DNA from 2 places in the Pseudomonas migulae genome. Region 2 is predicted to be linked to the other one. Evidence: predicted binding sites of a transcription regulator. Region 2 holds the regulator's gene; the other holds the start of a gene.

Region 1 (15,237 bases), 2.5 Mb from region 2:
GATCATGGCTTTCTTGCAGTTGGCGCAGGTTGCCGGAGATTTCCAAAGGCGTGGTAAGCACCTTGGGTGGCTGCGGGGCATCTTCCGCGGTTAAGGCATTGGACACGGTTCATCAATCTCCAGACAAAATATGACTACGGCTGGCCAGTATATTGCCAGCATGTTGCGAGTCTTGATAGGGCGTGGTCATTGGAAGGCTCAAGCCTGACTGAGCGGGCGTGGCTTCGCAAGCTTGGCGGTTGATCCGCGGGCATCATAAAGGGCTGGCGGTTCGCCGCCGGTGAGGATTTTCAGCTGGTTGGCCGTGGCGGCCTGCTGGACCAGGATCGACTGGCCATTATTGGCGTTCGCCGCCTGGCATTGAGCCAGAAGGTCGGTCAGCACATCGCTCTGCGCCAGCAACTCTTCGCCGATGCTCGAATGGCTGGCCAGTTGCTCCAGACCGTTGCGATTGAGCGGCAGATTGAGGCTGGCGAGGATTTCACTGCGCTTGCGGCCATGCTGTTCGAGCAGAATGATCAATGCCTGTTTCTGCGCCAGAATTTCTTCGAGCAGTGGCATGTCACGACCGTGCAAGGCGAGGGACTCGGTTTGCAGTAACTCCAGCAAATGTTGCGCTGGAGCAAAGTCGTCGGTGATCAGTTGCAGTAAATTAGTGTCGTGCATGGCTGGCCTTGGGTTTTAAGCGTCCAAAAGCCTGGCGCGGGCCGTAGCCTAGCGCTGGGCTTCGAAGTTGAGCAGTTTGCTGGCTACACGGTTGCTGTCGACTTTGTAGCTGCCATCGGCAATCGCTGCTTTCAACTCGGCCACGCGGGCTTTGTCGACGGCAGGCTGATCGCGCAGCTTGTCAGTGACCTGTTGCAACTGTTGAGCCTCATTGCTGAGGTGTACCGATTCCCCGCTTTTGACGGTACTGGCCTGTTCGGCCGGGGTATTCAGCGGCGCGGATTTGCCGGCTTCGGCGGTTTCCTTGGCAACGCTGGTACGTGTACTGCCCGTAAGTGACGAGGAACTGTTCAAACGGCTGAAATCGATGACCATGGTAAAAAACCTCTGAGTATTTGGACGCTTGCCATGTTTTCGGCTCTCCCTGTGAAAACTTTAGACCCATTTATCAATGAGCCTGCATGCGCCAGCACTTCTCCTGCATGCGGCACAGTTTAGGGAACAGCCTCGGGCAACGCCACTTCTTCAGGAAAGGGTGCCTACATAGACACTTCCACCTGACCCGGCGCGGTGACCTGCGCCTTGATGACCCGCTTGGAGTTGAGGTTTTTCACGCGAATCTGTTCGCTCATGCCGCCGTTGGACATTGCTTCGCCGGGCATTCGCACGCTGAGCGTACCACTGCGGGCGGTAATGACCACCTGATCGCCCTTGCGAATGACTTCTGCCTGTTCGAGGTGGACGAGGGTAATCACCTGATCCGTGACCATTGGTCGGGTAAGTCGTTGGCCGATCGCCTGGTCGAGGGTCGTCAGGTAACCCTGGTTGATCAGGCTGACATCGCGTTCGCGCAGCAGCACGTCAGCGGGCTCGACAATGTCGGCGCGGCGCAGCGGGCGAGCAGTGGTCACGACGTCGCGAAACAGGCGGACTTGAGCGGGTACGAACACCGTCCAGGGGGAGGTTCCCTCGCAGCGAACCTTGACCGTGACCCGGCCCAGCGGCTTGGCCGGGCTCTCGAGACTGGCTGTCAATTCCTTGTCGCACATGGGCATGCGCAGTCGCGGATCGAGCTGGTTGACCTGGATTTCGTAGCGACCTTCCGTTTGACTGGTAGCCAGATAGTCTTCTACGGTGAATTCAAGAAAGCCCTGGGTGACGCCGATAAGCATGTCAGGCAAGGTAACCGCGTCAGCAAGGGCAGGGCTGCCAGCGTTGAACAGGCAAACAGCCGACATTGCACAGAGCAGTCTGCGAAAAGGCGATGTCAGGTGTCGGAAAAATGTCGGTTCTGTGTTCATAAGAGTTAAAAAGCAAGCGCCGTGCCGTTTAGTGATGAATGTGCGTCGCAACACACTTAGCGTTGGTGTAGGAGTCTGGGCATGGCTGGTGTAATGGATTCGGTAAACCAGCGCACGCAACTGGTAGGGCAGAATCGTCTGGAGCTGTTGCTGTTCCGTCTCGACGGCCAGCAGCTGTATGGGATCAACGTTTTCAAGGTTCGCGAGGTGCTGCAATGCCCCAAGCTGACCCTGATGCCCAAGTCCAATCCTGTCGTGTGCGGTGTGGCAAATATCCGGGGGGCGACCATTCCGATCCTTGATCTGGCAATGGCGACCGGTTCCGGAGCGCTTAAAGATCAAAGCAATCCCTTCGTGATCATCACGGAGTACAACACCAAGACCCAGGGTTTCCTGGTGCGCTCGGTCGAACGCATCGTCAACATGAACTGGGAAGAGATTCATCCGCCTCCCAAGGGCACAGGACGCGATCATTACCTGACGGCTGTGACTCGGGTCGACAATCAGTTAGTCGAAATCATCGACGTCGAGAAGGTCCTGGCGGAAGTGGCGCCGACACCGGAAGCGATTTCCGTCGGTGTGGTCGATGTCGAGACCCAGCACAAGGCACTGTCGCTGCGGGTACTGACGGTCGATGACTCGTCGGTGGCGCGCAAGCAAGTCACGCGTTGCCTGCAGACGGTCGGTGTCGAAGTGGTGGCGTTGAACGACGGACGGCAAGCGCTGGATTACCTGCGCAAGCTGGTCGACGAGGGCAAGAAGCCGGAAGAAGAGTTCCTGATGATGATTTCCGACATCGAGATGCCGGAAATGGACGGGTACACCCTGACGGCCGAAATCCGCAACGACCCTCGCATGCAAAAGCTTCATATCATCCTGCATACTTCGTTGTCGGGTGTGTTCAATCAGGCGATGGTCAAGAAAGTCGGTGCCGATGACTTCCTGGCCAAATTCCGTCCTGATGACCTGGCATCCCGGGTAGTCGACCGGATCAAAGCAGCAGATATCAGCTAGGGGCCTTCTGCCCCTGGCGGTCAATACGATTTAAGAGGCGGCATCATTGTCTACGGGTAATTTGGATTTCGAACAGTTCCGGGTCTTCCTGGAAAAAGCCTGTGGCATTTTGCTCGGTGAAAACAAGCAGTACCTGGTCTCGAGCCGTCTCAACAAACTGATGGAGCAGCAAGGCATCAAGTCCCTGGGTGAGCTGGTCCAGCGCATCCAGACCCAGCCGCGCAGCGGTTTGCGCGAGATGGTGGTGGATGCCATGACGACCAACGAAACCCTGTGGTTTCGTGACACCTATCCGTTTGAAGTCTTGAAGAACAAGGTGCTGCCCGAAGCAATCAAGGCAGCTCCCGGCCAGCGTCTGCGGATCTGGTCGGCGGCGTGCTCGTCGGGGCAGGAACCGTATTCGCTGTCGATGTCCATCGACGAGTTCGAGCGGGTCAACATGGGCCAGTTGAAGATGGGCGTGCAGATCGTCGCCACTGATTTGTCCGGCACCATGCTGACCAACTGCAAGACCGGCGAGTACGACAGCCTGGCTATCGGTCGCGGTCTGTCGCCCGAGCGCCTGCAGCGTTACTTCGACCCGAAAGGGCCGGGGCGCTGGGCGATCAAGGCGCCGATCAAGAGCCGGGTGGAGTTTCGCTCGTTCAACCTGCTGGACAGCTACGCGAGCCTCGGCAAGTTCGACATCGTGTTCTGCCGCAACGTACTGATCTACTTCTCCGCCGAGGTGAAGAAAGACATCCTGTTGCGCATCCACAGCACGTTGAAGCCGGGCGGTTATCTGTTCCTTGGCGCGTCCGAAGCGCTGAACGGATTGCCGGACCATTACCAGATGGTCCAGTGCAGCCCGGGGATCATTTACCAGGCGAAGTGATTTGTTGGCAGCATCAAAAAACGGGAGTCCTCAGGGGCTCCCGTTTTTTTTGCCTGATGATTTCTCAAACCCGCCACCGATCCCCTGTAGGAGTGAGCTCTGTGGCGAGGGGATTTATCCCCGTTGGGCTGCGAAGCGGCCCCGGCATTTCTAAGTTAAACCGTTACGACTGCTGCGCAGCCGAGCGGGGATAAATCCCCTCACCACAGGGTCAGGTGGTGTTCTCCGGAGCGTGTGAAGCGGCAGAAAAGCGGCAGACGGCGGAAACCCGTTGCCGCTTTTCTGGCATTGCCGCCTTGCCCCTGCCCGCAAAGCCCCGGTTTACGGGCTTTTCTGAATTGGCACGCTGCTTGCTATGTTCATCGTACGAAAAATCAGGTCACCCGAAGGTTTCCCGACATGAGCATCAGCTTCGATAAAGCGCTCGGTATCCACGAACAGGCCCTGGGCTTCCGCGCCCAGCGTGCCGAAGTCCTGGCCAACAACATCGCCAACGCCGACACCCCGAACTACAAGGCTCGGGATCTGGACTTCTCGAAAGTGCTCGCCGAGCAAAGCGAGAAAACCAAGAACGGCACTTTCGCCTTGAACATGACCAACAACCGTCATATCGAAGCGCAAGGCCTGGGCAATGGCGACGAGTCGCTGATGTATCGCACGCCGATGCAACCGTCGATCGACCAGAACACCGTGGACGCCCAGCTGGAACAGTCGAACTACGCGGAAAACGCGGTCAACTTCCAGGCGAGCTTCACCCTGCTCAACAGCAAATTCAAAGGGCTGATATCCGCCCTGCGTGGAGAGTAAGTCATGTCTCTAGCCAGTGTTTTCAATATCGCCGGTAGCGGCATGAGTGCCCAGACCACTCGCCTCAACACCGTCGCCAGTAACATCGCCAACGCCGAAACCGTCTCGTCGAGCATCGACCAGACCTACCGCGCTCGTCACCCGGTGTTCGCCACCATGTTCCAGGGGGGCCAGAGCGGCGGCAGCGATTCGCTGTTCCAGAGCCAGGACGCCGCGGGCCAGGGCGTACAAGTGCTGGGCGTGGTCGAAGACCAGAGCAATCTTGAAGCGCGCTACGAACCGAACCATCCGGCGGCCGATGCCAAGGGCTACGTCTACTACCCGAACGTCAACGTGGTGGAAGAAATGGCTGACATGATTTCCGCGAGCCGTTCGTTCCAGACCAACGCCGAAATGATGAACACCGCCAAAACAATGATGCAGAAGGTCCTGACCCTCGGTCAGTGATAAGGGGCGACTCAGATGAGTGTTACCGATACCACCAGCGGCCTTAGCCTCAAAGACATCCTGGCCAACTCTTCGATCAAGACCAACACCACTCCCGATGGCCTGGCGTCCGCGACGAACAGTGCCACCGGCAAGAAGGCCCTGGGCAAGGACGCGTTCCTGCAACTGCTGGTGACACAGCTGAAGAACCAGAACCCGCTGGAGCCGCAGGACAACGGCGAGTTCGTTGCCCAGTTGGCGCAGTTCAGCAGCCTGGAAGGCATTACCACGCTCAATGACACCGTGGGCGGCCTGGCGACCAACCTGGCGGGCAGCTTGAGCTCGTCCCAGGCGTTGCAGGCGTCGTCGCTGGTGGGCCGTTCGGTCATCGCGCCGGGCGACAAGGCGGTGGTCGACACCTCCAAGAGCTTCACCGGCACAGTCGCCGTGCCTTCGGCGGCCGATCCGGTCAAGGTCAAGATCACCGATGCCGATGGCAAGGTGATCCGCACCATCGACCTGGGCAGCCAGAAAGCCGGCAACGCCAGCTTCATCTGGGACGGCAAGAACGATGCCGGCGAAGTGGCCAAGGCGGGTACGTACACCTTCGGCGCCACGGCGACTTACGACAGCAAGGCGACTTCGCTGGTCACCTACCTGCCGGCCACCGTTACCAGCGTGACCATCAGCCAGACCGGCGGTGAGTTGATGCTCAATCTGGCCGGGCTGGGCAGCGTTGCCCTGTCCAAAGTACAAACCATTGGTATGTAAGAGCCGACTAACCCGGCACAAAGGAGTGGAATATGTCTTTCAATATCGGCCTTAGCGGTCTCTATGCAGCCAACAAACAACTGGACGTGACCGGCAACAACATCGCCAACGTCGCGACCACCGGTTTCAAATCGTCCCGTGCGGAATTCGAAGACGTTTACTCGGCCACCAAGCTGGGTTCGGGCAGCAAAGTCATCGGTAACGGTGTGCGCCTGGCCAACGTTTCGCAGCAGTTCACCCAGGGTGACGTCAACAACACCGGCAACGTGCTGGACATGGGCATCAACGGTTCCGGCTTCTTCGTGCTGAACGACAACGGTTCTCTGTCCTACACCCGTGCCGGTACGTTCAAGGTCGACAAGGACGGTTACGTCACCAACAGCGATGGCTCTGCGCGTCTGCAGGGGTATGGCGTGGATGCCAATGGCAAGATCATCAATGGCGTGTTGACTGACCTGCGCATCGACACGTCGAACCTGGCGCCAAAAAACACCTCCACGGTGTCGTCGACGATCAACCTGAACTCCACCGCACCGGTTATCGATCAGGTTGCCACCCCGTTCGACCCGACCAAAGAAGCCTCCTTCACCAAGCAGTTCAGTACCAAGATCTATGACACTCAGGGTAACGAGCACATCATGGATCAATTCATGGTGAAGACGGGCGCGAACACCTGGAAAACCTACACCCTGATTGATGGTCGCAACCCGAATGGCACCGACCCTAGTCCTACCGCGGTTCCGCTGAACCTGCCGGTCGCTTCGACCATGGTGTTCGATACCTCGGGCAATCTGGTTTCGGTCACCACACCGGCCGTTCCGACGCCGATCGTCAGCCCTGACCTGACGGTCACCGGCTGGATTCCCGGTACCGTAAAGAATGGCGTGTGGACACCGAACGGCGCTACCTCGGGTGTCGTTACAATCTCCATGGCCAAAACCTCGCAGTACAACGCCGACACCGCGCGTTCGATTCCTTCGCAGAACGGTTACGCCACCGGCCAGATCACCAACCTGACCATCGACAGCAGCGGTGTGATGCTGGCCAACTTCAGCAACAGCCAGACCAAGGCCATCGGCCAGATCTCGCTCGCCAGCTTCACCAACGAGCAAGGTCTGCAGCCAGTGGGCGGCACCAGCTGGAAAGAAACCTTCGCGTCGGGTATCCCGGGCTACGATGCGCCGAACACCGGCACCTTGGGCGAGATCCACTCCAACTCCCTGGAAGAGTCCAACGTCAACCTGACCAGCGAACTGGTCGACCTGATCAAGGCGCAGAGCAACTACCAGGCGAACGCCAAGACCATCTCGACTCAAAGCACCATCATGCAGACCATCATTCAGATGACCTGATGCTGGTTGGTTGATTGCTGCAAAAAGAACCCCTCGAAAGAGGGGTTTTTTTATGGGCGGGATTTTTCTCTGGGGCTTGGGTTGTTTGTGCCGGCCCTTTCGCGGGCAAGCCTCGCTCCTGCAGGATATGCGTCGTTCAGATGAACAGCGCGATCCCGTAGGAGCGAGGCTTGCCCGCGAAGGCGTCAGACCAGTCACCACATTCCTCCAGGCAAAAGAAAACCCCCGATCAATCCAGAGGACCGATCGGGGGTTATCCAGGTAAGCGCCTTTCAGCGCCTACCGGCTCGGCTTATTGGCAAGCTTCGCAATCCGGCTCGTCGATGGCGCAAGCCTTCGGCACTGGAGCAGGGCCGGCTGGCGCTGCCAGGACCGAATCTTCACCGTGGTTGCCACCGCTGGAAACAGCGTTCAGCTTGCCGGTGTTGATGGTCGACTTCTCGGTGCTGGTCGCGGCCAGGGCACGGAGGTAGTAAGTGGTTTTCAGACCACGGTACCAGGCCATGCGGTAGGTCACGTCCAGCTTCTTGCCCGAGGCGCCAGCGATGTACAGGTTCAGCGACTGAGCCTGGTCGATCCACTTCTGGCGACGGCTTGCTGCGTCGACGATCCACTTGGTGTCCACTTCGAAGGCAGTCGCGTAGAGCTCTTTGAGTTCTTGCGGGATGCGCTCGATCTGCTGCACCGAACCGTCGTAGTACTTCAGGTCGTTGATCATGACCGAGTCCCACAGACCGCGAGCCTTCAGGTCGCGTACCAGGTACGGGTTGATCACGGTGAATTCGCCCGACAGGTTCGATTTCACATAGAGGTTCTGGTAGGTCGGTTCGATCGACTGCGAGACGCCAGTGATGTTGGCGATGGTCGCGGTCGGCGCGATGGCCATGATGTTGGAGTTACGAATGCCTTTCTGTACACGGGCGCGAACCGGTGCCCAGTCCAGGGATTCGTTCAGGTCAACGTCGATGTACTTCTGGCCACGCTGCTCGATCAGGATCTGTTGCGAATCCAGCGGCAGGATGCCTTTGGACCACAGCGAACCCTGGAACGTTTCGTAGGCGCCGCGCTCGTCGGCCAGGTCGCAGGAAGCCTGGATCGCGTAGTAGCTGACCGCTTCCATCGACTTGTCGGCGAACTCGACGGCAGCGTCGGAACCGTAAGGAATGTGCTGCAGGTACAGCGCGTCCTGGAAGCCCATGATGCCCAGACCGACCGGACGGTGCTTGAAGTTGGAGTTCTTCGCTTGTGGCACCGAGTAGTAGTTGATGTCGATCACGTTATCGAGCATGCGGACTGCGGTGTTCACGGTGCGTTCCAGCTTGGCGGTGTCCAGCTTGCCGTTGACGATGTGGTTCGGCAGGTTGATCGAGCCCAGGTTGCAAACGGCGATCTCGTCCTTGTTGGTGTTCAAGGTGATCTCGGTGCACAGGTTCGAGCTGTGGACCACGCCGACGTGCTGCTGCGGGCTGCGCAGGTTGCACGGGTCTTTGAAGGTCAGCCATGGGTGGCCGGTTTCAAACAGCATGGACAGCATTTTGCGCCACAGGTCTTTGGCCTGGATGGTCTTGAACAGCTTGACCTTGCCCGGGTACTCGGTGAGGGCTTCGTAGTACTCGTAACGCTCTTCGAAGGCCTTGCCGGTCAGGTCGTGCAGGTCTGGAACTTCAGACGGCGAGAACAGGGTCCACTTGCCGTCATCGAAGACGCGCTTCATGAACAGGTCAGGGATCCAGTTGGCAGTGTTCATGTCGTGGGTACGACGACGATCATCACCGGTGTTCTTGCGGAGTTCGATGAACTCCTCGATGTCCATGTGCCAGGTTTCCAGGTAGGCGCAGACAGCGCCTTTGCGCTTGCCACCCTGGTTAACGGCAACGGCGGTGTCGTTCACCACTTTCAGGAACGGCACGACGCCCTGGGATTTGCCGTTGGTGCCCTTGATGTACGAACCCAGCGCACGAACCGGCGTCCAGTCGTTGCCCAGGCCGCCTGCGAATTTCGACAACATGGCGTTGTCGTGGATTGCGTGGTAGATGCCCGACAGGTCATCCGGCACGGTGGTCAGGTAGCAGCTCGACAGCTGTGGACGCAGGGTACCGGCGTTGAACAGGGTCGGCGTCGAGGACATGTAGTCGAAGGACGACAACAGGTTGTAGAACTCGATCGCACGGTCTTCTTTCTGCTTCTCTTCGATCGCCAGGCCCATGGCCACGCGCATGAAGAAGATTTGCGGCAGTTCGAAGCGGATACCGTCCTTGTGGATGAAGTAACGGTCGTACAGGGTTTGCAGGCCCAGGTAAGTGAACTGCTGGTCGCGCTCGTGGTTGATCGCCTTGCCGAGTTTTTCCAGGTCGAAGGTGGCCAGGACCGGGTTCAGCAATTCGAATTCGATACCCTTGGCGATGTACGCAGGCAGCGCCTTGGCGTACAGGTCGACCATCTCGTGGTGGGTCGCGCTGTCGGCGACGCCAAGGAAGCCCAGGCCTTCGGCACGCAGGGTGTCCATCAGCAGGCGGGCGGTCACGAACGAGTAGTTTGGCTCACGTTCAACCAGGGTACGGGCGGTCATCACCAGGGCGGTGTTGACGTCGGTCAGGGCCACGCCGTCGTACAGGTTTTTCAGGGTTTCGCGCTGGATCAGGTCGCCGTCGACTTCTTCCAGGCCTTCGCACGCTTCGGTGACGATGGTGTTCAGGCGACCCATGTCCAGCGGTGCGAAAGTGCCGTCGGCGCGGGTGATGCGGATCGACGGGTGAGCGTTGACCGCTTCTTCCGCCGGGGCGTGGGCAGCGCGTTGTTTCGAGCGACCGTCGCGGTAGATCACGTAGTCGCGGGCCACTTTCTGCTCGCCGGCACGCATCAGGGCCAGTTCGACCTGGTCCTGGATTTCTTCGATGTGGATGGTGCCGCCCGACGGCATGCGACGCTTGAAGGTCGCGGTAACCTGTTCGGTCAGGCGGGCAACGGTGTCATGGATTCGCGACGAAGCGGCAGCGGTGCCGCCCTCAACTGCGAGAAACGCTTTGGTGATCGCGACGGTGATCTTGTCATCGGTGTAAGGAACGACAGTGCCGTTACGCTTGATCACGCGCAGCTGGCCTGGCGCGGTGGCGGACAGATCCGAATTCGAATCAGCAGCCTGCGGCAAGGTGCCCTGCGGGTTCTCGCGAGTTGTGTCGGTTTGCATGGGGGAGTGTCTCCACATTCTCTATGTTTGTTTGAGCACCTTCATGGTGCCCACCGTTCTGTCCTGAAGCACTACAACCGACGTGGTGTCGGGCATAACAACTTCGGGACAGTAGGAAAAAGGCTAATGATGCCGCTTCCTTGCCGAAGTCTTTGGTCGCGGGCCTGGGCTCGTGACCGGATTCCATTCAGGGTGGCAGTAATGGCTGCAACACCCGTACCGTTCTGGCCTTACCGACCCGAAAAAACGGTGCCATCCGCAGGAGCGGTTTGGGCTTGTAAAATCGTGCTTGGTTCAACCATAAACAGGCAATAAAGCGCTTGAGTTTCTGGTCTGAAATGTGGTTGGGCTTTTAAGCTAAAACCCTACATGTAGGGTTTTTTTAGCGCCGAGGTACAAGATAATGCGTTTTTGAGGGTGTTGCAACGTACTACCTGTGGATAAACCTGTGCGTAAATTGTGTGTGAAAGGTGGAACGGGCGTGTAGGCCGCGACCTAGCTGGAGCGCACCGTTTTTCATCGATTTTCAACGACTGAAAACGGCCATTTGGATTTTTAAGGGCGCGAACCCTATCACAAAAAACCGGCGTGTCCGAACGCATTTGCCGGCTTGTGTTCTGGGCGAGTGGCGTTTATACAATCGGCCGGTGCATACGCATTCTTATCCTCCCCAATCATTACAAAAAGACGGGCGGATCCTTCCTTATAAGTGTTGTTGGCAAGCAGAGGTCACCGTGGAGCAAGAAGCCTGGCAGGTATTGATTGTCGAAGACGACCAGCGTCTGGCCGAACTGACCCGCGATTACCTGGAAGCCAACGGCCTGCGCGTGTCGATCGAGGGCAATGGCGCCTTGGCCGCGGCTCGCATCATCAATGAGAAACCGGACCTGGTGATCCTCGACCTGATGTTGCCGGGCGAAGACGGCCTGAGTATTTGCCGCAAGGTCCGCGACAAGTTCGACGGGCCGATCCTGATGCTCACCGCCCGCACCGATGACACCGATCAGATCCTCGGTCTCGACCTGGGTGCCGACGACTACGTGTGCAAGCCGGTGCGCCCGCGCTTGCTGCTGGCGCGCATTCAGGCGCTGTTGCGCCGCAGTGAAGCACCTGAGCCGGTCCCGGAAAAACAGCGGCGTCTGCAGTTCGGTCCGCTGGTGGTCGACAACGCGCTGCGTGAAGCCTGGTTGCATGACAACGGCATCGAATTGACCAGCGCCGAGTTCGACCTGCTGTGGCTGCTGGTGGCCAACGCCGGGCGCATTCTGTCCCGGGAAGAGATTTTCACCGCGTTGCGCGGCATCGGCTATGACGGCCAGGACCGTTCCATCGACGTGCGCATTTCGCGCATCCGGCCGAAGATCGGCGACGACCCGGACCATCCGCGACTGATCAAGACCATTCGCAGCAAAGGTTATCTGTTCGTGCCTGAAGCCTGCGTAGATCCCTCGCTGTGAATTCGATCTTCCTGCGCATCTATGGCGGCATGTGTGCGGCGCTGATTCTGGTGGCGGTGCTCGGCGTGCTGGCCCTGCACATGCTCAACCAGGTGCGCAGCGAGCAGTACCGCGAGCGCCTGGCCCACGGCACGTTCTCGCTGATGGCCGACAACCTGCAACCGATGAACGAAACCCAACGTCACCGCGCCTTGCTGGTGTGGGAACGGCTGCTGGGTATTCCCCTGGCGCTGAAAACCTTCGCCCAGACCGACCTCGACCTGACCCAACGCACCCGCGTGTTGCGCGGCCAGGCGCTGGTGGAGCAAACCGGTCCGCATGCGGCGAAGGTCTATCGACTGGTCAGCGACAAGGAACAGTTGGTGCTCACCGGCGAGGTGCAGCAGATCAGCGAGCAACTGGCCCGGGCAACGATTTACCTGCTCGCCGACGAACTGGTGCGCGTCCCGGTGGCCGACCAGCCGAAACGCCTGGCGCAGATAAAGGAAGAGAAGGGCTTCGGTTTCGACCTGCGGCTGGTCACGGTCGGTGAGGCTGACATGGATGAAGACCAGAGCCGCCGCGTGGCCGAAGGCGACACGGTGATGGCGCTGGGCAAGGAGGGCGACTCGATCCGGGTCTTTGCCGGCATGGTCGGCACGCCGTGGGTGCTGGAAATCGGTCCGCTGTACCAGATGAATCCTTACCCGCCGGAATGGCTGGTGCTGATCGCGGCCCTCGGTTTGAGCCTGATCGGTTTGATCGTCTATTTGCTGGTGCGGCAACTGGAGCGTCGTTTGCGCGGCCTCGAAGCGGCTGCCACGCGTATCGCCCGGGGTAGCCTGGAAACCCGAGTGCCGGCACGCGGCGCGGACTCGGTCGGGCGCCTGGCGTCGGCGTTCAACGGCATGGCCGAGCACCTGCAACAGTTGCTGGCGATTCAACGGGAACTGGTGCGCGCGGTGTCTCACGAGTTGCGCACACCGGTGGCGCGCCTGCGCTTTGGCCTGGAGATGATCGGCTCGGCCACCACGCCCCAGGCCTTGGAGAAATACTGCGAAGGCATGGACCACGACATCGAGGATCTCGACCGGCTGGTGGACGAGATGCTCACCTACGCGCGGCTGGAACAGGGTTCGCCGGCGTTGAATTTCCAGCGCATCGATCTGGATGCGCTGGTCAATCAGGTGATCGAAGAGTTGGCGCCATTGCGTGCGGACGTCACGGTGCAGCGCGGGTTGTGCCTGTCGGCGGCCGATTGTGACGACGCCTGGGTGGAGGCTGAGCCTCGTTATTTACACCGGGCGATTCAGAACCTGGTGAGCAACGCCATGCGCCATGCGCAATCGCGGGTGACGGTGAGTTACCAGGTGGGGCAGCAGCGTTGTCGGGTGGATATCGAAGATGACGGACCGGGCGTTCCGGAATCGGCGTGGGAGAAGATCTTTACGCCGTTCCTGCGACTGGATGACAGCAGAACCCGCGCGTCGGGCGGGCATGGGTTGGGCTTGTCGATCGTGCGGCGGATTATCCATTGGCATGACGGACGCGCGTTGATCAGCAAGAGCAAGAGTCTGGGTGGGGCTTGCTTTAGCCTGAGTTGGCCGCGGAATCAGGAGAAGCGTTGAGATCTTTGGTGTCTTTTAGGGCCTCATCGCGGGCAAGCCCGCTCCCACAGGGATTTGTGGTGCTACATAGATCCCTGTGGGAGCGGGCTTGCCCGCGATGAGGCCCTCCCAAACACTGAAAATCCTCAGGCCTTGATGCTGACCAGACTCAACAACTGCCCATCCATCACCCCAAACTGCGCATCCAGCTCAGTACCGTTGCGCCACTCGCTGGACAGGTCTGTCAGCAACCGCAACCGCACCTCACCCCCCTCGGTCCACTCCAGCACTTCGGCGTGCTCGAAATAAAACCGTTGCTGCACGATTGGGTAGAGCGCCTTGAACAGACTTTCCTTCACCGAAAACGTCAGCGTCACCCGCATTGCCAGTTGATCGCGAGGCCCGGCGGCCAGGCGCTGCAATTCCGCGGGCGTCAGGATTTCCCCGGCCAGGCGTTCCGCCCGTTCAGGGTTGAGCAGGTTTTCCAGGTCCATGCCCAGGCCGCGCCAATGGGTTTTCTTTGCGACAATCGCCGCCGCCCGGCCGGTGGTGTGAGTGATCGAGCCGCTGATGTGCGCAGGCCAGACCGGCGCCCGGTCGTCGCCAATGGCCGGGACGACATTCAACCCTTCCAGCTGTTTCAATGCGGCCCGTGCGCAAATCCGCCCGGCCAGGAATTCTGCCTGACGCTTGGCGACGGAGCGCTGGATAGTCGCGGGTGGTTCGATGGCGCTGCGCTGGAAATCATCGACGGCCAGTTGCGAGGTGTCGAAGTGCGTGCTCAGCAGCACCGTATCGGGCAGCACAAACGGCAGCGGCCAATGGGCATCGAGCGGGGTGCAGCAAGCGGGCAGGGCAGGGAGGGCATTCATGTCGGGCATTTTGCCGGGTTGGCTGGGTACTGGGTAGTAGCAAAGGCTTTTGTGGCGAGGGGATAAATCCCCTCACCACAAAAGCCCACTGCCACAGGGTTCACCAACTCAGCTAAAAATCTTCTTGAAGAAAGCCTGCATATCCGCCCACGACTTTTCATCCGCCGCCTTGTTGTAACCAATATCCGGGCCGCCATGATCGCCATGGCCCAGGCGATCTGCGTCCGGATTGCTGAATCCGTGCTTGGCCCCCTCAAGGCTGACGAATTGGTAATCGGCCCCGGCCTTGTCCATCTCGCTCTTGAATGCCGCCACGTTATCCGCCGTGACCATGCTGTCCAGCGCACCGTGCTCGACCAGGATTTTCGCCTTCACGCTGCCCGGCGTTGCCGGCGCTTTCGTCGCCAGCGCCCCGTGGAAACTCACCACGCCCAGCAGCGGCAAGCCCTGACGCGCCGCATTCAGTACCACCGCGCCGCCAAAGCAATAACCAATGGCCGCCACCTTGTTCGGGTCGGTTTGCGCCTGTTTCTTCAACAGATCGAGCCCGGCCTGAAAGCGCGCGCTGGACGCCGCGCTGTCTTTCAACGCGGCCTGCATGAAGGCCATGGCGTCCTTGGGATGTTCGGTGTTCTTGCCGTCGCCATACATGTCGATGGCCAGCGCGCTGTAGCCCAGACCGGCCAGATCACGGGCGCGACGCTTGGTGTAGTCGTTGAGCCCCCACCACTCGTGCACCACCACCACGCCCGGGCGTGGGCCTTTGATCGCGTCGTCGTAGGCGTAATAGCCGATCAGCTTCGTGCCGTCGGCGCTCTGATAAGGGATTTCCTGAGTCTTGATGGCGGCCTGACTGAGCCCGCTCAAGGCCAGCAACAGCAAAGCGAGGAATACGCGCATGGTCGGATCTCCTGCAAAAATTCG
Region 2 (15,237 bases):
TGTTTTGGTTCTCATTATCATATAATAATGAATCTCATTACCGAATGAGCCCGGATCATGAGTTCTGCCTTGCACGAGCAGCCGTACCTCGAAAACTGGCGCTGGATGAGTCGCCAGATCCGTTGCGCGATGGATCCCGACGAGCCTCGCCTGATTGAGCATTACCTCGCCGAAGGCCGGTATCTCGCGTGCTGCACGGCGACCTCACCCTGGACCATCGCCGAAACTTCCTTCCGCTTGCTGCTCGACACCGCCGCCGATGTCGCACTGCCCTGGCACTGGCGGACTTATTGCCTGGATCAGGCGTGGCGCCCGCTGCGCGAACTCGAACGCCTCTCCCTCTGCAAGTGCCGCCTCAAGCGCTGGCAAAGCTACACCTGGCAACTGGCGACCTGCGAGTTGCAGCCCTCGATTCCTCTTACTGAACTGGTGCAAGGATTTTCTGATGAACAAGACTCGTATTGAGCGCGACAGCATGGGCGAGCTTCAGGTCCCGGTGGACGCGCTTTACGGCGCACAGACCCAGCGTGCGGTGAATAACTTCCCGATCAGCGGCAAGCCAATGCCGATGCAGTTCATCCGCGCACTGATCCTGGCCAAGGCCGCCGCTGCCCGAGCCAACGTCGAACTCAAGCAGATCAGCGAATCCCAGGGCAAAGCCATCGTCGACGCGGCACTGGGCTTGCTGCAGGGCGACTTCATGCAGCACTTCCCGGTGGATATTTTCCAGACCGGTTCCGGCACCAGTTCCAACATGAACGCCAACGAAGTGATCGCGACCCTGGCCAGCCGTCTGCTTGGTGAGCCGGTGAACCCCAACGATCACGTCAATTGCGGCCAGAGCAGCAATGACATCATCCCGACCACCATCCACGTCAGCGCTGCACTGGCGTTGCATGAGCAACTGCTGCCGGCGCTGGTGCGTCTGGTGCAAGTGATCGAGCACAAGGCTGAAGAGGTTCACCATCACGTCAAGACCGGTCGCACGCACTTGATGGACGCGATGCCGGTACGCATGAGCCAGGTGCTCAACGGTTGGGCGCAGCAGCTAAAGGCCAACATCGGTCATCTGCAGGATCTGCTGCCGAGCCTGCAATCCCTGGCGCAGGGCGGCACGGCGGTGGGCACCGGCATCAATGCGCATCCCGAGTTCGCCGCGCGTTTCAGTCAACAGTTGAGCACGCTGACTCAGGTGCAGTTCAAGCCGGGCACCGATCTGTTCGCGCTGATCGGCTCCCAGGACACTGCCGTTGCGGTCTCCGGGCAGCTGAAAACCACCGCTGTTTCGCTGATGAAAATCGCCAACGACCTGCGCTGGATGAACTCCGGCCCGCTGGCCGGCCTCGGCGAAATCGAACTCGAAGCCTTGCAGCCGGGTTCGTCGATCATGCCCGGCAAGGTCAACCCGGTGATCCCGGAATCCACCGCGATGGTCGCCGCCCAAGTGATCGGCAATGACACCGTCATCACCATCGCAGGCCAGTCGGGCAACTTCGAGCTGAACGTGATGCTGCCGATCATCGCCCAGAACCTGCTGAGCAGCATTGAGTTGCTGGCCAACGCCAGCCACCTGCTGGGTGAAAAGGCCATCGCCAGCTTCAAGGTCAACGAAGCCCGGCTCAAGGAAGCGCTGTCGCGCAACCCGATTCTGGTCACTGCACTCAACCCGATCATTGGTTACCAGAAAGCCGCTGAAATCGCCAAGAAGGCTTATCAGCAAGGCCGGCCGGTGATCGATGTCGCTCTGGAACACACCGACCTGACCCGTAGCCAACTGGAAGAGTTGCTCAATCCGGAAAAGCTCACTGCAGGCGGCGTGTAATTACCGCAACCGCTTTGGAGGCTCACCATGGAGCACTGGAAACGCACGATCGAAAGGGCAAACCGCTGTTTCATGCTGGGCGAGCTAGTGGATGCCCGCGAGGCTTACCTGCAGGCATTGGCCCTGGCCCAGGTGTTGTTCGAGCGCTGGGCGGATGCCGACGAAGCGGTAGCGGCCTGCGTGATTTCCCACCACAACCTGGCGGACCTGCATTTGCGTCTGAACCAGCCGGAGGAGAGCGCCGAATACCTGTGCGCCATCCACCAGCGGCTATTGCAGACCATGCAGGACCCGCGGCTGGCGCCCGCATTACGCGAAGCCGCACTGCGTCAGAGCAGCAAAACCTACGTCGAACTGCTGAATTTCATCAGCGAGCACGGCGAATACCCGCGTACTCATCGTTTGCTGCACATCGATGCCGCGTCGCCCGCTGCGCCTTTACATCAAGGAGTCCATTGAAATGGCTTTTAGCTTGCCTGCCTTGCCGTACGCCTACGATGCCCTGGAACCGCACATCGATGCGCAGACCATGGAAATCCACTACACCAAGCATCACCAGACCTACATCAACAATCTGAACGCGGCCGTCGAAGGCACCGAGTTTGCCGAGTGGCCGGTGGAAAAACTGGTGGCTGCCGTCCAGCAACTCCCGGAAAAACTCCGCGCGGCGGTGATCAACCAGGGTGGGGGTCATGCCAACCATTCGCTGTTCTGGGAAGTCATGGTGCCCAACGGCGGCGGTCAGCCGGACGGCGAGCTGGCCAAGGCAATCGATGAGCAACTGGGTGGCCTCGACCGTTTCAAGGACGCGTTCACCAAAGCCGCGCTGACCCGTTTCGGCAGCGGCTGGGCCTGGCTGAGTGTGACCCCGCAAAAGACCCTGGTCGTGGAAAGCAGCGGCAACCAGGACAGCCCGTTGATGAACGGCAATACGCCCATCCTCGGCCTGGACGTGTGGGAGCACGCCTATTACCTGCAATATCAAAACCGTCGCCCGGAATACATCAACGCGTTTTACAACGTAATCAATTGGCCTGAAGTCGCTGCGCGCTATCAGGCTGCACTGGTTTAAGTCTTCTATAAAAACAATCCTGGGCGGACTATGGGCACTGAAACACTGGCGATCGGAAGTGGGCGGATGTTTCGTTACGCATTGGGGTCGCTGTTACTGCTGGCGGGTATGAGCTTATTGGTCGCCCAGGGCCTGGCGTGGCTGGATCTTGAACCGAAACTGCTACGCGCCTTACAGGGCGGTGCGATCTGCGCGTTGGGTACCGCCTTGGGCGCGGTGCCGGTGCTGGTGATCCGGCGCATGCCTCAGGCGGTCAGCGATACGCTGCTCGGCTTCGGTGCCGGGGTGATGCTCGCGGCGACAGCGTTTTCGTTGATCGTTCCGGGTATCGCTGCGGCTGAAAGCCTGGGGCTGACGCCTTGGGCGGCCAGCGGCCTGATCAGTTTCGGCATCATGCTGGGGGCGTTCGGGCTGTTTCTGGTGGATCGAAAGGTCTCCGGCGCTTCACCGGAGATGCTCGTCGGGACACTGGAGCGGCCGGTGATTCCGCCACGGATCTGGTTGTTCGTGTTTGCCATCATCGCCCACAACATTCCTGAAGGCATGGCGGTCGGCGTCTCGGCCGGCGGCGGCATGCCCGACGCTGACAGTCTGGCCATGGGCATTGCCTTGCAGGATGTACCGGAAGGCCTGGTCATTGCGTTGGTGCTGGCCGGGGCAGGGATGTCGCGGGTCAAGGCGTTCCTGATCGGTGCGGCGTCAGGGTTGGTCGAGCCGGTCTTCGCACTGTTGTGCGCCTGGCTGGTGAGCCTGGCCGAGTTGCTGTTGCCTTTGGGATTGGCGCTGGCGGCCGGGGCGATGCTGTTGGTGGTCACGCATGAAGTCATCCCCGAGTCGCGCCGCCATGGTCACGACAAGCTGGCCAGCCTTGGGCTGCTGATCGGGTTTTGTTTGATGATGGTGATGGATACCGCGCTCGCTTGAGCGGTGTAGAGCTTTTGTGGCGAGGGGGCTTGCTCCCGTTGGGTCGCGAAACGGCCCTGAAACATGCTACCGATGTACGACAGACACACTGCATTCACTGACATCACGACTGCTGCGCAGCCGAACGGAGGCAAGCCCCCTCGCCACAAAAAGCCCATCGGGTTGCGGTGTTATTCGCCTTCGTCGAAGTAGTTATTGATCAACGCCACCAGCGCGTCCAGCGCTTCCTGTTCCTGCTCGCCTTCCGTACTCAAATGGATTTTGGTGCCCTTGCCGGCGGCCAGCATCATCATGGCCATGATGCTTTTACCGTCGACCGTGGATTCCGGCGTGCGTCCTACCCTTATCGTGCAATCCTTGAATTGACCGGCGACTCCGACAAATTTCGCGGATGCGCGGGCATGCAGGCCCAACTTGTTGATGATTTCGATTTCCAGAGCAGGCATCGCGATGTGAATCCTTTAGCTGAGGTCGCGGTGGCGGACCTGGACATTCTTCAGGGATTTTTGCAGGACCTGACCCAGACGTTCGGTCAGGTAGACGGAGCGGTGATGCCCGCCGGTACAGCCAATGGCAATGGTGACATAAGCACGGTTGCTGGCGGCAAAGCGGGGCAGCCATTTGAGCAGGTACGTGGAAATGTCCTGGAACATCTCCTCGACGTCCGGCTGGGCCGCCAGGTACTCGGCAACCGGCTGATCAAGCCCGGACTGCTCGCGCAGTTCCGGCTTCCAATAGGGGTTCGGCAGGCAGCGCACGTCGAACACCAGGTCGGCGTCCACCGGCATGCCCCGCTTGAATCCAAAAGACTCCACCAAAAACGCAGTGCCGGGTTCCGGCTGGTTCAGCAGGCGCAACTTGATGGTGTCGCGCAGCTGATACAGGTTCAGATTGGTGGTGTTGACCTTCAGATCGGCGAGGTCGGCAATCGGCCCGAGAAGGTTGGTTTCATCGTTGATCGCCTCGGCCAGCGAGCGATTGGCGCTGCTCAGCGGGTGGCGACGGCGGGTTTCCGAAAAACGTTTGAGCAATGTTTCTTCGTCGGCGTCCAGGTACAGGACATCGCACTGGATATGCCGGCTGCGGACTTCTGCGAGCAGTTCCGGAAATCGGCTCAGATGGCTCGGCAGGTTGCGCGCGTCGATGGAGACGGCAACCAGCGGCTGCGCCAGCTCAGTATGAATCAACGCACGTTCGGCCAGTTCCGGCAGCAACCCGGCGGGCAGGTTGTCGATGCAGTAATAGCCGTTGTCCTCGAGAACATCGAGCGCGGTACTTTTACCTGAGCCGGAGCGGCCACTGACGATGATCAAGCGCATGATTAGTGCCCGTTTTGCTCGTCCAGGACAACCTGATACAAGGCTTCATTGCTCGGGGCGCTGCGCAGGCGATCACGGACTTCCTTGCGATCAAGCATGCTTGCGATCTGGCGGAGCAATTCAAGGTGCGCATCGGTAGCGGCTTCCGGGACCAGCAGAACGAACAGCAGGTCAACCGGGGCGCCGTCGATGGCGTCGAAATCGATGGGAGCATCCAGGTGCATCAAGGCACTGATCGGCGAGGTGCAGCCTTTCAGGCGGCAGTGGGGGATGGCGATGCCGTTACCAAAACCGGTCGAGCCCAGTTTTTCACGGGCAATCAAAGCCTCGAAGACATCTTGCATCTCCAGATCCGGCACTTCTTTATGGATAAGGTTGGCAATTTGCTCGAGGGCTTTCTTTTTGCTGCCGCCCGGCACGTTCACGAGGGAACGGCCGGGGGTCAGGATGCTTTCAAGTCGGATCATGGGTTGGGAGTGTTAACGACCGGTCGCGCCCTGGAGGAGGCTCTGGGTCTTTTCCTTATGCTTTTTGAGTTGTTTATCCAGCTTGTCGGTCAGCGCGTCGATCGCCGCGTACATATCGGTATGTTCCGCGTTTGCGACCACTTCATTGCCGGGAATATGCAGCGTGGCTTCGATTTTCTGCTTCAGCTTCTCGACCGTCATCGTGACCTGCACGTTGGTGATCTTGTCGAAATGCCGTTCTAATCGTTCGAGTTTTTCGCCGATGTAGGTGCGAAGAGGTTCGGTCACTTCCAGTTGGTGTCCACTGATGTTGACTTGCATACAGCTTCTCCTTCGTTGCCAGTGCATAAAGCGGTAGATCAGATGATCTACCACTGGAACGCTGTGGCGTGGCTCTACATCAACCGCTTGCGTTCGCTCGAAGGCGCGATCCCGAGGGATTCGCGGTACTTGGCGACGGTGCGGCGAGCCACCTGAATGCCTTGTGCCTCCAGTAAACCAGCGATCTTGCTGTCACTCAACGGCTTTTTCTGATTTTCCGCCGCAACCAGTTTTTTGATGATCGCGCGGATCGCCGTGGACGAGCATTCGCCGCCTTCGGAGGTGCTGACATGGCTGGAGAAAAAGTATTTCAGCTCATATATGCCCCGAGGGGTATGCATGAATTTTTGCGTGGTCACCCGGGAAATCGTCGATTCGTGCATGCCCACCGCTTCAGCGATGTCATGCAGTACCAGCGGTTTCATCGCTTCGTCGCCGTATTCCAGAAAACCGCGTTGATGCTCGACGATCTGGGTGGCAACTTTCATCAGCGTTTCGTTACGGCTCTGCAGGCTCTTGATGAACCAGCGGGCTTCTTGTAGCTGATTGCGCATGAAGGTGTTGTCGGCGCTGGTGTCGGCGCGGCGCACAAAACCGGCGTACTGGGCGTTGACCCGCAGCCGCGGTACCGATTCCTGGTTCAGTTCTACCAGCCAGCGCTCGTTGTCCTTGCGCACGATCACGTCGGGAACGACGTATTCGGCTTCACTGGACTCGATCTGCGAGCCAGGACGCGGGTTGAGGCTCTGGACCAGTTCAATGACCTGGCGCAGTTCATCTTCCTTGAGCTTCATGCGGCGCATCAGCTGGCTGTAGTCGCGGCTGCCGAGCAAATCGATATAGTCGGTGACCAGGCGCTTGGCCTCGGCCAGCCAGGGTGTCTTGGCGGGCAGCTGGCGCAATTGCAGCAGCAGGCATTCACCGAGGTTGCGGGCGCCGATGCCGGCCGGTTCGAACTGCTGGATGCGGTGCAGGACGGCTTCGATCTCGTCCAGTTCGATGTCGAGTTCCGGGTCGAAGGCTTCGAGGATTTCCTCGAGGGTTTCGTCCAGGTAGCCCTGATTGTTGATGCAATCGATCAGGGTCACGGCGATCAGGCGATCGGTGTCGGACATCGGCGCCAGGTTCAGTTGCCACAGCAGATGGCTCTGCAGGCTTTCACCGGCCGATGTGCGGGTGGTGAAATCCCACTCGTCGTCATCGTTGCTCGGCAGGCTGCTGGCGCTGGTCTGATAGACGTCTTCCCAGGCAGTGTCGACGGGCAGTTCGTTGGGAATGCGCTCGTTCCAGTCGCCCTCGTCGAGGTTGTCCACCGTCGGGGCGGTTTCCTGGTAGGAGGGTTCCGAAACATCGGCGTTGGGTTGCTGTTCGGCTTTGTCGGCCAAGGGGTCGGCGTTATCGAAGTCGTCGCCTTCTTCCTGGCGTTCGAGCATCGGATTGGACTCCAGGGCTTCCTGGATTTCCTGTTGCAGGTCCAGGGTCGACAATTGGAGCAGGCGGATGGCCTGTTGCAGCTGCGGTGTCATCGTCAGCTGCTGGCCCATTCTCAAGACTAGCGATGGTTTCATGGCAGGGGCTTAACACCTTATTCGCCGGCGCACATGCGCCATCCACTACAGGGCGCCGAAGCGCCAAACATAAGCAAATTATATGCCCGAAACTGCAGCGTTTGCCTAGAGCGCTGTAACAATAAAAAAGTATTGATTTTTTATCGCGGCGAGCGCTCGGACAACCAGCCAGACACCTCAGCGCTTACAGGCGGAACTCGTGGCCCAGATACACTTCCTTGACCAGGTCGTTGGCCAGGATGGTGGCAGAGTCACCTTCGGCGATCAGCTGGCCATCGTTGACGATGTAGGCGGTTTCGCAGATGTCCAGTGTTTCACGGACGTTGTGGTCAGTGATCAGCACGCCAATGCCCTTGGCCTTGAGGTGGTAGATGATCTGCTTGATGTCGCCCACGGAAATCGGGTCCACACCGGCGAAGGGTTCGTCGAGGAGGATGAATTTCGGGTTGGTCGCCAGAGCGCGGGCGATTTCCACGCGGCGGCGTTCACCACCGGACAGGCTCATGCCGAGGTTGTCCCGGATGTGGCTGATGTGGAATTCCTGCAGCAGGCTTTCCAGCTCTTTGCGACGATCGGCCTTGTCGAGTTCCTTGCGCGTCTCGAGGATGGCCATGATGTTATCGGCGACCGAGAGTTTGCGGAAGATCGACGCTTCTTGCGGAAGATAGCCGATACCCGCCTTCGCACGACCGTGCATCGGCTGGTGGCTGACGTCCAGATCGTCGATCAGGACGCGCCCCTGATCAGCCTGGACAAGCCCGACGATCATGTAGAAGCATGTGGTCTTGCCGGCGCCGTTCGGACCAAGCAGGCCGACGATCTGACCGCTGTCGATGGACAGGCTGACGTCGCGCACGACCTGGCGGCTCTTGTAGCTCTTGGCCAGATGCTGAGCTTTCAGAGTTGCCATTAAGGGGCCTTTTGCTCTTCGGTTTTCTTTTTCGGCTGGATCACCATGTCGATGCGCGGACGCGACTCGGTCACGTTGGTGCCTGTGGCACGGCCGGCGCTGGCGAGTTTTTTGTTGGTGTCGTAGACGATTTTCTCGCCTTGAGTGACGTTACCGTCTTTATCGACAACTTTGGCGCGATCGATCAGCACGACGCGGTCTTGCGAAGCGTGATACTGGATGGTCACACCCCAGCCCTGAACCGGCTTGGTGTCGCCCGCCGTTTGCAGTTGTTCGAAATAGGCGAGGTTGCCCACCGAAGTCACCACGTCGATGTCGCCGGCAGCGGTGCGGGTCATGGTCACAGTATTGCCTTTAACGATCATCGAGCCCTGGGTGATGATCACGTCACCTTTATAGGTGGCAATGCCATTCTTGTCGTCCAGTTGGGCATCGTCGGCCTGGATGCGGATAGGCTGCTGTTGATCGTTCGGCAGAGCCCAGGCGCTCACGCTTCCCAGTGCTGCGCCCAGACCGAGCAAAATAGGGAGAGTTTTAACGAGCCTCATACTGTCCTCTTACGTTCGATAGCAGGTGTATCCTGCTTTCTTTCAAATACGCTTTCATTCCCTTGCCAGTCGAGACACCACCAGCGCCGTCGATTCTAACGGGTTGATCGGTCTGCGCATATTGCTGCTGCGGGAACACTGTCATGCGGGTGGTGGTAATCAGGGTCTTGCGGTTTTTCTCGTCGAAACGCGTGATGCGCACCGAGTCGATCAGCTCGACCTGGGTGCCATCCGGATTGACTTCGCCGTGCTCGCTCTGGACGTGCCAGGGGAACTGGGTGCCGCGGAACAGGTTCAGGTCCGGATTGGTCAACAGCGTCACTTCGGTCGCCTTCAGGTGTTCAACCTTGTCGGACGTCATTTCGTACTGCAGTTTGCCGTCCGGCAAGTACTGCACGCTGTGGGCGTTGAGTGCGTAATAGTCGATCGCGCTTTCATCGACCTTTGCCACTGGCTGGTCGAGGAAGCGTTCCGGGCTGATGTTCCAATAGCCGACCGCCGCAAAAATCGCTGCGATGCAACCGAACATCAGGATGTTGCGAAATTTCTTGCTCAGCATAGTTGGCTCACAGGTACGCGGCGTTGGCCGCATCGAGGCGGCCCTGGGCGCGCAGGATCAATTCGCAGAATTCGCGGGCGGCACCCTCGCCGCCACGGGCCTGGGTGATGCCATGGGCGTGTTCACGCACGAAACTGGCGGCGTTGGCCACTGCCATGCCCAGGCCGACGCGGCGAATCACCGGCAGGTCTGGCAGGTCGTCACCGAGGTAGGCGACTTGCTCATAGCTTAGGTTGAGTTGGGCGAGAAGTTCGTCCAGTACCACCAGTTTATCTTCGCGCCCCTGATACAGGTGGGGAATGCCGAGGTTCTTCGCCCGTCGCTCGACCACCGGGGTCTTGCGGCCGCTGATGATAGCGGTCTGTACGCCGGCTGCCATCAACATCTTGATGCCCTGGCCGTCGAGCGTGTTGAAGGTCTTGAATTCGCTGCCGTCTTCAAGGAAGTACAGGCGCCCGTCGGTCAGGACACCATCGACGTCGAATACCGCCAGCTTGATCTGTTTGCCGCGTTGCAGCAGGTCCGTGCTCATTACATTACTCCCGCGCGCAGCAAGTCGTGCATGTTCAAGGCGCCGACCGGACGGTCTTCGCTGTCGACCACGACCAGCGCGTTGATTTTATGGTCTTCCATGATTTTCAGGGCCTCGGCGGCGAGCATTTCGGCGCGGGCAGTCTTGCCGTGGGCAGTCATGACCTGGTCGATCGTGGCGCTGTGAATATCGATGCTGCGATCCAGGGTACGGCGCAAATCACCGTCGGTGAAGATCCCGGCGAGCTTGCCGTCGGTTTCCAGAATAACGGTCATGCCCAGGCCCTTGCGGGTCATTTCCATCAGCGCGTCCTTGAGCAGGGTGCCGCGCTGCACCTGCGGCAGTTCCTGCCCGGCGTGCATGACGTTTTCCACTTTCAACAGCAGGCGTCGACCCAGCGCGCCACCGGGGTGGGAAAAGGCGAAGTCTTCAGCGGTAAAGCCGCGGGCTTCGAGCAACGCAACGGCCAGGGCATCGCCCATGACCAGGGCAGCGGTGGTCGACGACGTCGGGGCCAGGTTCAACGGGCAGGCCTCATGCTCGACGTGCACGTTGAGGTTGACCTCGGCAGCCTTGGCTAGCGGGGAGTCGGGATTGCCGGTCACGCTGATCAATTGGATGCCCAGGCGCTTGATCAGCGGCAGCAGGGTGACGATTTCATTGGTGGAGCCGGAGTTCGACAAGGCCAGGATGATGTCGTCGCGGGTAATCATGCCCATGTCGCCATGGCTGGCTTCGGCCGGGTGCACAAAGAAAGCCGTGGTGCCGGTGCTGGCAAGGGTGGCGGCAATCTTGTTGCCGATATGCCCCGATTTGCCCATGCCGACCACGACCACGCGGCCTTTGCTGGCCAGAATCATCTCGCAAGCGCGTACGAAATCTGCGTCGATATGGGGCAGCAAGCCTTGTACGGCTTCCAGTTCGAGGCGGATGGTGCGTTGTGCTGATTGAATCAGGTCGCTGGATTGGCTCATGTCAGAAATCGTATAGCCTGATGAAAAGGCGGCGATTATAGCGGTAATGATCGAAACCCTCACGCAAGTTCGTCGCGCTTTGACATTCCCTGTTACTTAAACCTTCTAAATGAAGCGTTTTGCCCGCCATATCGCTGAACATGACCTGGCTTGGCCCTTGGGCGGTTGGCCTTTGCAGTGATATAGTTCGCCGCCAGTTCGGCCTGCCCGGGAGGTATGTGCTTTCGTCAGAAAGTCAGGCGTCCGAGTGAGAGGCTGCATCGCAAGGAGTTTAGATGAGTGCCGATAACGCCTACGCGGTCGAGCTGAAGGGACTGACCTTCAAGCGCGGTGCGCGCAGCATTTTCAATAACGTCGATATCCGTATTCCACGCGGCAAGGTCACCGGCATCATGGGGCCTTCGGGGTGTGGCAAGACCACACTGTTGCGTTTGATGGGCGCCCAATTGCGCCCGACCAAGGGTGAAGTCTGGGTCAACGGTCAGAACCTGCCGAAACTGTCGCGCAGCGATCTGTTCGATGCGCGCAAGCACATGGGCGTGCTGTTTCAGAGCGGCGCACTGTTTACCGATCTCGACGTGTTCGAGAACGTCGCCTTTCCGCTACGCGTTCATACCGAGCTTCCGGAAGAAATGATCCGGGACATCGTCCTGCTCAAATTACAGGCCGTGGGCCTGCGTGGCGCCATCGACCTGATGCCTGACGAGCTGTCCGGCGGCATGAAGCGCCGTGTCGCGCTGGCCCGGGCGATTGCCCTCGATCCGCAGATTCTCATGTATGACGAACCCTTCGTCGGTCAGGACCCGATCGCCATGGGCGTATTGGTGCGCCTGATCCGCCTGCTCAACGATGCCCTGGGCATCACCAGCATCGTGGTCTCCCACGACCTGGCCGAGACCGCGAGCATCGCCGACTACATCTATGTGGTCGGTGAAGGCCAGGTGTTGGGGCAGGGCACGCCTGAGGAACTGATGAACTCGCAAGAGCCACGGATTCGCCAATTCATGACCGGCGAACCCGACGGCCCGGTCGCATACCACTTTCCAGCGACGGATTACCGCGCAGATCTTCTGGGGAAGCGTTGATGCGCAAGATTTCACTCATAGAACGCGTGCGCCGGTTCGGTCACGCCGGCATCGACGTGCTGGCGGTGTTCGGCCGTTCGACGATTTTCCTGTTTCATGCCTTGCTCGGCCGTGGTGGCATCGGCGGTGGGTTCGGCCTGCTGATCAAGCAGCTGCATTCGGTGGGCGTGATGTCCCTGGTGATCATTGTGGTCTCCGGGGTGTTCATCGGCATGGTGCTGGCGCTGCAAGGGTTCAATATCCTGTCCAGCTACGGTTCGGAGCAGGCGGTGGGGCAGATGGTTGCCCTGACCTTGCTGCGCGAATTGGGCCCCGTGGTCACGGCATTGCTGTTCGCCGGACGCGCCGGTTCAGCCCTGACGGCTGAAATCGGCAACATGAAATCCACCGAGCAGCTGTCCAGTCTGGAAATGATTGGTGTCGACCCGCTCAAGTACATCATTGCCCCGCGCCTGTGGGCCGGCTTCATTTCCCTGCCGGTGCTGGCGATGATTTTCAGCGTCGTGGGGATCTGGGGTGGTTCGTGGGTGGCCGTCGACTGGCTGGGTGTGTATGAAGGTTCCTACTGGTCCAACATGCAGAACAGCGTGACGTTCACTGACGATGTGCTCAACGGCATCATCAAAAGTATCGTTTTCGCCTTTGTCGTGACCTGGATTGCCGTATTCCAAGGCTATGACTGCGAGCCCACATCCGAGGGGATCAGTCGTGCCACTACCAAGACCGTGGTGTATGCCTCGTTGGCTGTACTCGGCCTGGACTTTATTCTGACCGCCTTGATGTTTGGAGATTTCTGATGCAAAACCGCACCCTGGAAATCGGTGTCGGCCTTTTCTTGCTGGCTGGCATCCTGGCTTTGCTGTTGCTGGCGTTGCGGGTGAGTGGCCTGTCCCCGAGCGCAACGACCGATACGTATAAACTTTATGCCTATTTCGACAATATCGCCGGTTTGACGGTCAGAGCTAAAGTGACCATGGCCGGTGTGACCATCGGCAAGGTCACGGCGATCGATCTGGACCGCGACAGCTTCACCGGTCGGGTGACGATGCAACTGGAAAAGCGTGTAGATAACCTGCCGACGGACTCCACTGCATCTATTCTGACTGCTGGCCTGTTGGGCGAGAAATACATCGGTATCAGCGTGGGCGGCGAAGAAGGCCTGCTCAAGGATGGTGGAACCATCCATGACACCCAGTCGTCGCTGGTGCTCGAGGACCTGATCGGTAAATTCCTGCTCAATACCGTTAGCAAAGACGCCAAATGAGGAGCTTTTGAATGATCTCTACCTTGCGACGTGGCCTGTTGGTATTACTCGCGGCCCTGCCGTTGATGGCTAACGCCGTGGCGGCGCCTTCCGCGCACGAACTGGTCCAGGACACCACAACCCGGTTGTTGGCGGATCTGTCCGCCAACAAAGAGAAGTACAAGCAGGATCCGCAGGATTTCTATACGGCTCTGAACACCATCGTCGGGCCTGTGGTGGATGCCGAGGGCATTTCCAAGAGCATCATGACGGTCAAGTATTCGAAGAAAGCCACGCCGGCACAGATGAAAACCTTCGAGGAAAACTTCAAGAGGGGCCTGTTCCAGTTCTATGGCAATGCTTTGCTTGAGTACAACAACCAGGGCATCACCGTTGATCCGGCCAAAGACGAGTCGGGCGATCGCACCAGCGTTGGCATGACCGTCAAAGGCAGTAACGGCGCGATCTATCCTGTGTCCTACACACTCGAAAAGATCAATGGCGAGTGGAAACTGCGCAACGTGATCATCAATGGCATCAACATCGGCAAGCTGTTCCGTGATCAGTTCGCTGATGCGATGCAGCGCAATGGCAACGACCTGGACAAGACCATCAATGGTTGGGCCGGTGAAGTCGCCAAAGCCAAGGAAGCCAGCGAGAAGCAAGCCCAATGAGTGTATCGGCCATTCGCATGAATGAATCCGGTGAGCTGATGCTCAGCGGCATGCTGGACTACCGCACCGGTCCGGGCCTGCGCAAGCAGGGCCAGGCACTGATCAAGGCCAGCAAGGCCGCCACACTGGTGGTGGATTGTTCGGCGGTGTTGAAGTCCAGCAGCGTTGGCTTGTCGCTGTTGCTGTGTTTCATGCGTGATGCGCAGGAGGCCGGCAAGCCGCTGAGCATCCGTGCAATGCCAGAAGACATGCGTGAAATTGCTCAGGTCAGCGAATTGACCGAGCTGTTGGCGCATCCCTAACCGCATCGATAAGGAAGCCCCCCGTCAGAGTCCTGCTTCGCGGGGTTCGCAGGCGCGGGGCTTTTTTGTATGATGTCCGACCCGCGCGCACAGGGCGCCGATTGAGGTTGAGCATGCAGGCCACCGAAGTAAAGAGCTTCCTTGAAGGAAAGCTGTCCGAATCTCTTTCACAAGTGCAGGTGGAAGTTGAAGGCGAAGGCTGCAATTTCCAGCTGAACGTGATTAGCGATGAACTGGCGGCGTTGAGCCCGGTGAAGCGTCAGCAGCAGGTCTATGCCCATTTGAACCCATGGATCACCGATGGCAGCATCCATGCGGTCACTATGAAATTTTTCAGCAGCGCGGCCTGGGCCGAGCGCACCTGAGCCCAAGGGCGTCGAGATTCTTATGGATAAATTGATTATTACCGGTGGCGCTCGTCTTGATGGCGAGATCCGCATTTCCGGGGCAAAGAACTCTGCCCTGCCGATCCTGGCTGCAACCTTGCTGTGCGATGGCCCGGTTACCGTTGCCAACCTGCCGCACCTGCATGACATCACCACCATGATCGAGCTGTTCGGTCGCATGGGCATCGAGCCGGTGATCGACGAGAAGCTCAGCGTCGAAATCGACCCGCGCACCATCAAGACCCTGATCGCACCGTACGAACTGGTGAAAACCATGCGTGCGTCGATCCTGGTGCTGGGCCCGATGGTTGCCCGTTTCGGTGAAGCCGAAGTCGCACTGCCTGGCGGTTGCGCCATCGGCTCGCGTCCGGTGGACCTGCACATCCGTGGTCTTGAAGCCATGGGCGCGGTCATCGACGTCGAAGGCGGCTACATCAAGGCCAAGGCCCCTGAAGGCGGCCTGCGCGGTGCGCACTTCTTCTTCGACACCGTCAGCGTGACCGGTACCGAAAACATCATGATGGCCGCCGC

Evidence for each region. Region 2 encodes sigma-54, which starts transcription at its own class of promoters, with help from an activator protein. Its sites were predicted from a motif close to ANTGGCATNNANNTTGCTNT; they were not measured.
Region 1: a site for sigma-54 is predicted at 4,193-4,212, ahead of flgB (flagellar basal body rod protein FlgB). Genes of this name have one in related genera too.

What each region holds. Positions count from the first base shown of each region.
Region 1 covers NZ_JALJWR010000001.1:2,330,221-2,345,457, reverse strand. The annotation lists gene J2Y86_RS10765 (flagellar brake protein) at 1-106, opposite strand, end outside; gene J2Y86_RS10760 (flagella synthesis protein FlgN) at 199-666, opposite strand; gene flgM (flagellar biosynthesis anti-sigma factor FlgM) at 715-1,041, opposite strand; gene flgA (flagellar basal body P-ring formation chaperone FlgA) at 1,206-1,967, opposite strand; gene J2Y86_RS10745 (chemotaxis protein CheV) at 2,049-2,981, shown strand; gene cheR (protein-glutamate O-methyltransferase CheR) at 3,028-3,855, shown strand; gene flgB (flagellar basal body rod protein FlgB) at 4,255-4,662, shown strand; gene flgC (flagellar basal body rod protein FlgC) at 4,666-5,109, shown strand; gene flgD (flagellar hook assembly protein FlgD) at 5,125-5,859, shown strand; gene flgE (flagellar hook protein FlgE) at 5,892-7,211, shown strand; gene J2Y86_RS10715 (ribonucleoside-diphosphate reductase subunit alpha) at 7,504-10,398, opposite strand; gene J2Y86_RS10710 (response regulator) at 11,133-11,855, shown strand; gene J2Y86_RS10705 (ATP-binding protein) at 11,852-13,462, shown strand; gene J2Y86_RS10700 (4'-phosphopantetheinyl transferase family protein) at 13,588-14,313, opposite strand; gene J2Y86_RS10695 (dienelactone hydrolase family protein) at 14,422-15,213, opposite strand.
Region 2 covers NZ_JALJWR010000001.1:4,835,114-4,850,350, forward strand. The annotation lists gene J2Y86_RS22115 (FagA protein) at 58-465, shown strand; gene J2Y86_RS22120 (class II fumarate hydratase) at 446-1,822, shown strand; gene J2Y86_RS22125 (hypothetical protein) at 1,850-2,281, shown strand; gene J2Y86_RS22130 (superoxide dismutase) at 2,283-2,894, shown strand; gene J2Y86_RS22135 (ZIP family metal transporter) at 2,925-3,818, shown strand; gene J2Y86_RS22140 (HPr family phosphocarrier protein) at 3,989-4,264, opposite strand; gene rapZ (RNase adapter RapZ) at 4,280-5,137, opposite strand; gene ptsN (PTS IIA-like nitrogen regulatory protein PtsN) at 5,140-5,604, opposite strand; gene hpf (ribosome hibernation-promoting factor, HPF/YfiA family) at 5,617-5,925, opposite strand; gene J2Y86_RS22160 (RNA polymerase factor sigma-54) at 6,000-7,493, opposite strand; gene lptB (LPS export ABC transporter ATP-binding protein) at 7,678-8,403, opposite strand; gene lptA (lipopolysaccharide transport periplasmic protein LptA) at 8,403-8,951, opposite strand; gene lptC (LPS export ABC transporter periplasmic protein LptC) at 8,938-9,510, opposite strand; gene J2Y86_RS22180 (KdsC family phosphatase) at 9,518-10,042, opposite strand; gene J2Y86_RS22185 (KpsF/GutQ family sugar-phosphate isomerase) at 10,042-11,016, opposite strand; gene J2Y86_RS22190 (ATP-binding cassette domain-containing protein) at 11,292-12,101, shown strand; gene mlaE (lipid asymmetry maintenance ABC transporter permease subunit MlaE) at 12,101-12,898, shown strand; gene mlaD (outer membrane lipid asymmetry maintenance protein MlaD) at 12,898-13,365, shown strand; gene J2Y86_RS22205 (MlaC/ttg2D family ABC transporter substrate-binding protein) at 13,377-14,018, shown strand; gene J2Y86_RS22210 (STAS domain-containing protein) at 14,015-14,320, shown strand; gene J2Y86_RS22215 (BolA family protein) at 14,434-14,685, shown strand; gene murA (UDP-N-acetylglucosamine 1-carboxyvinyltransferase) at 14,708-15,237, shown strand, end outside.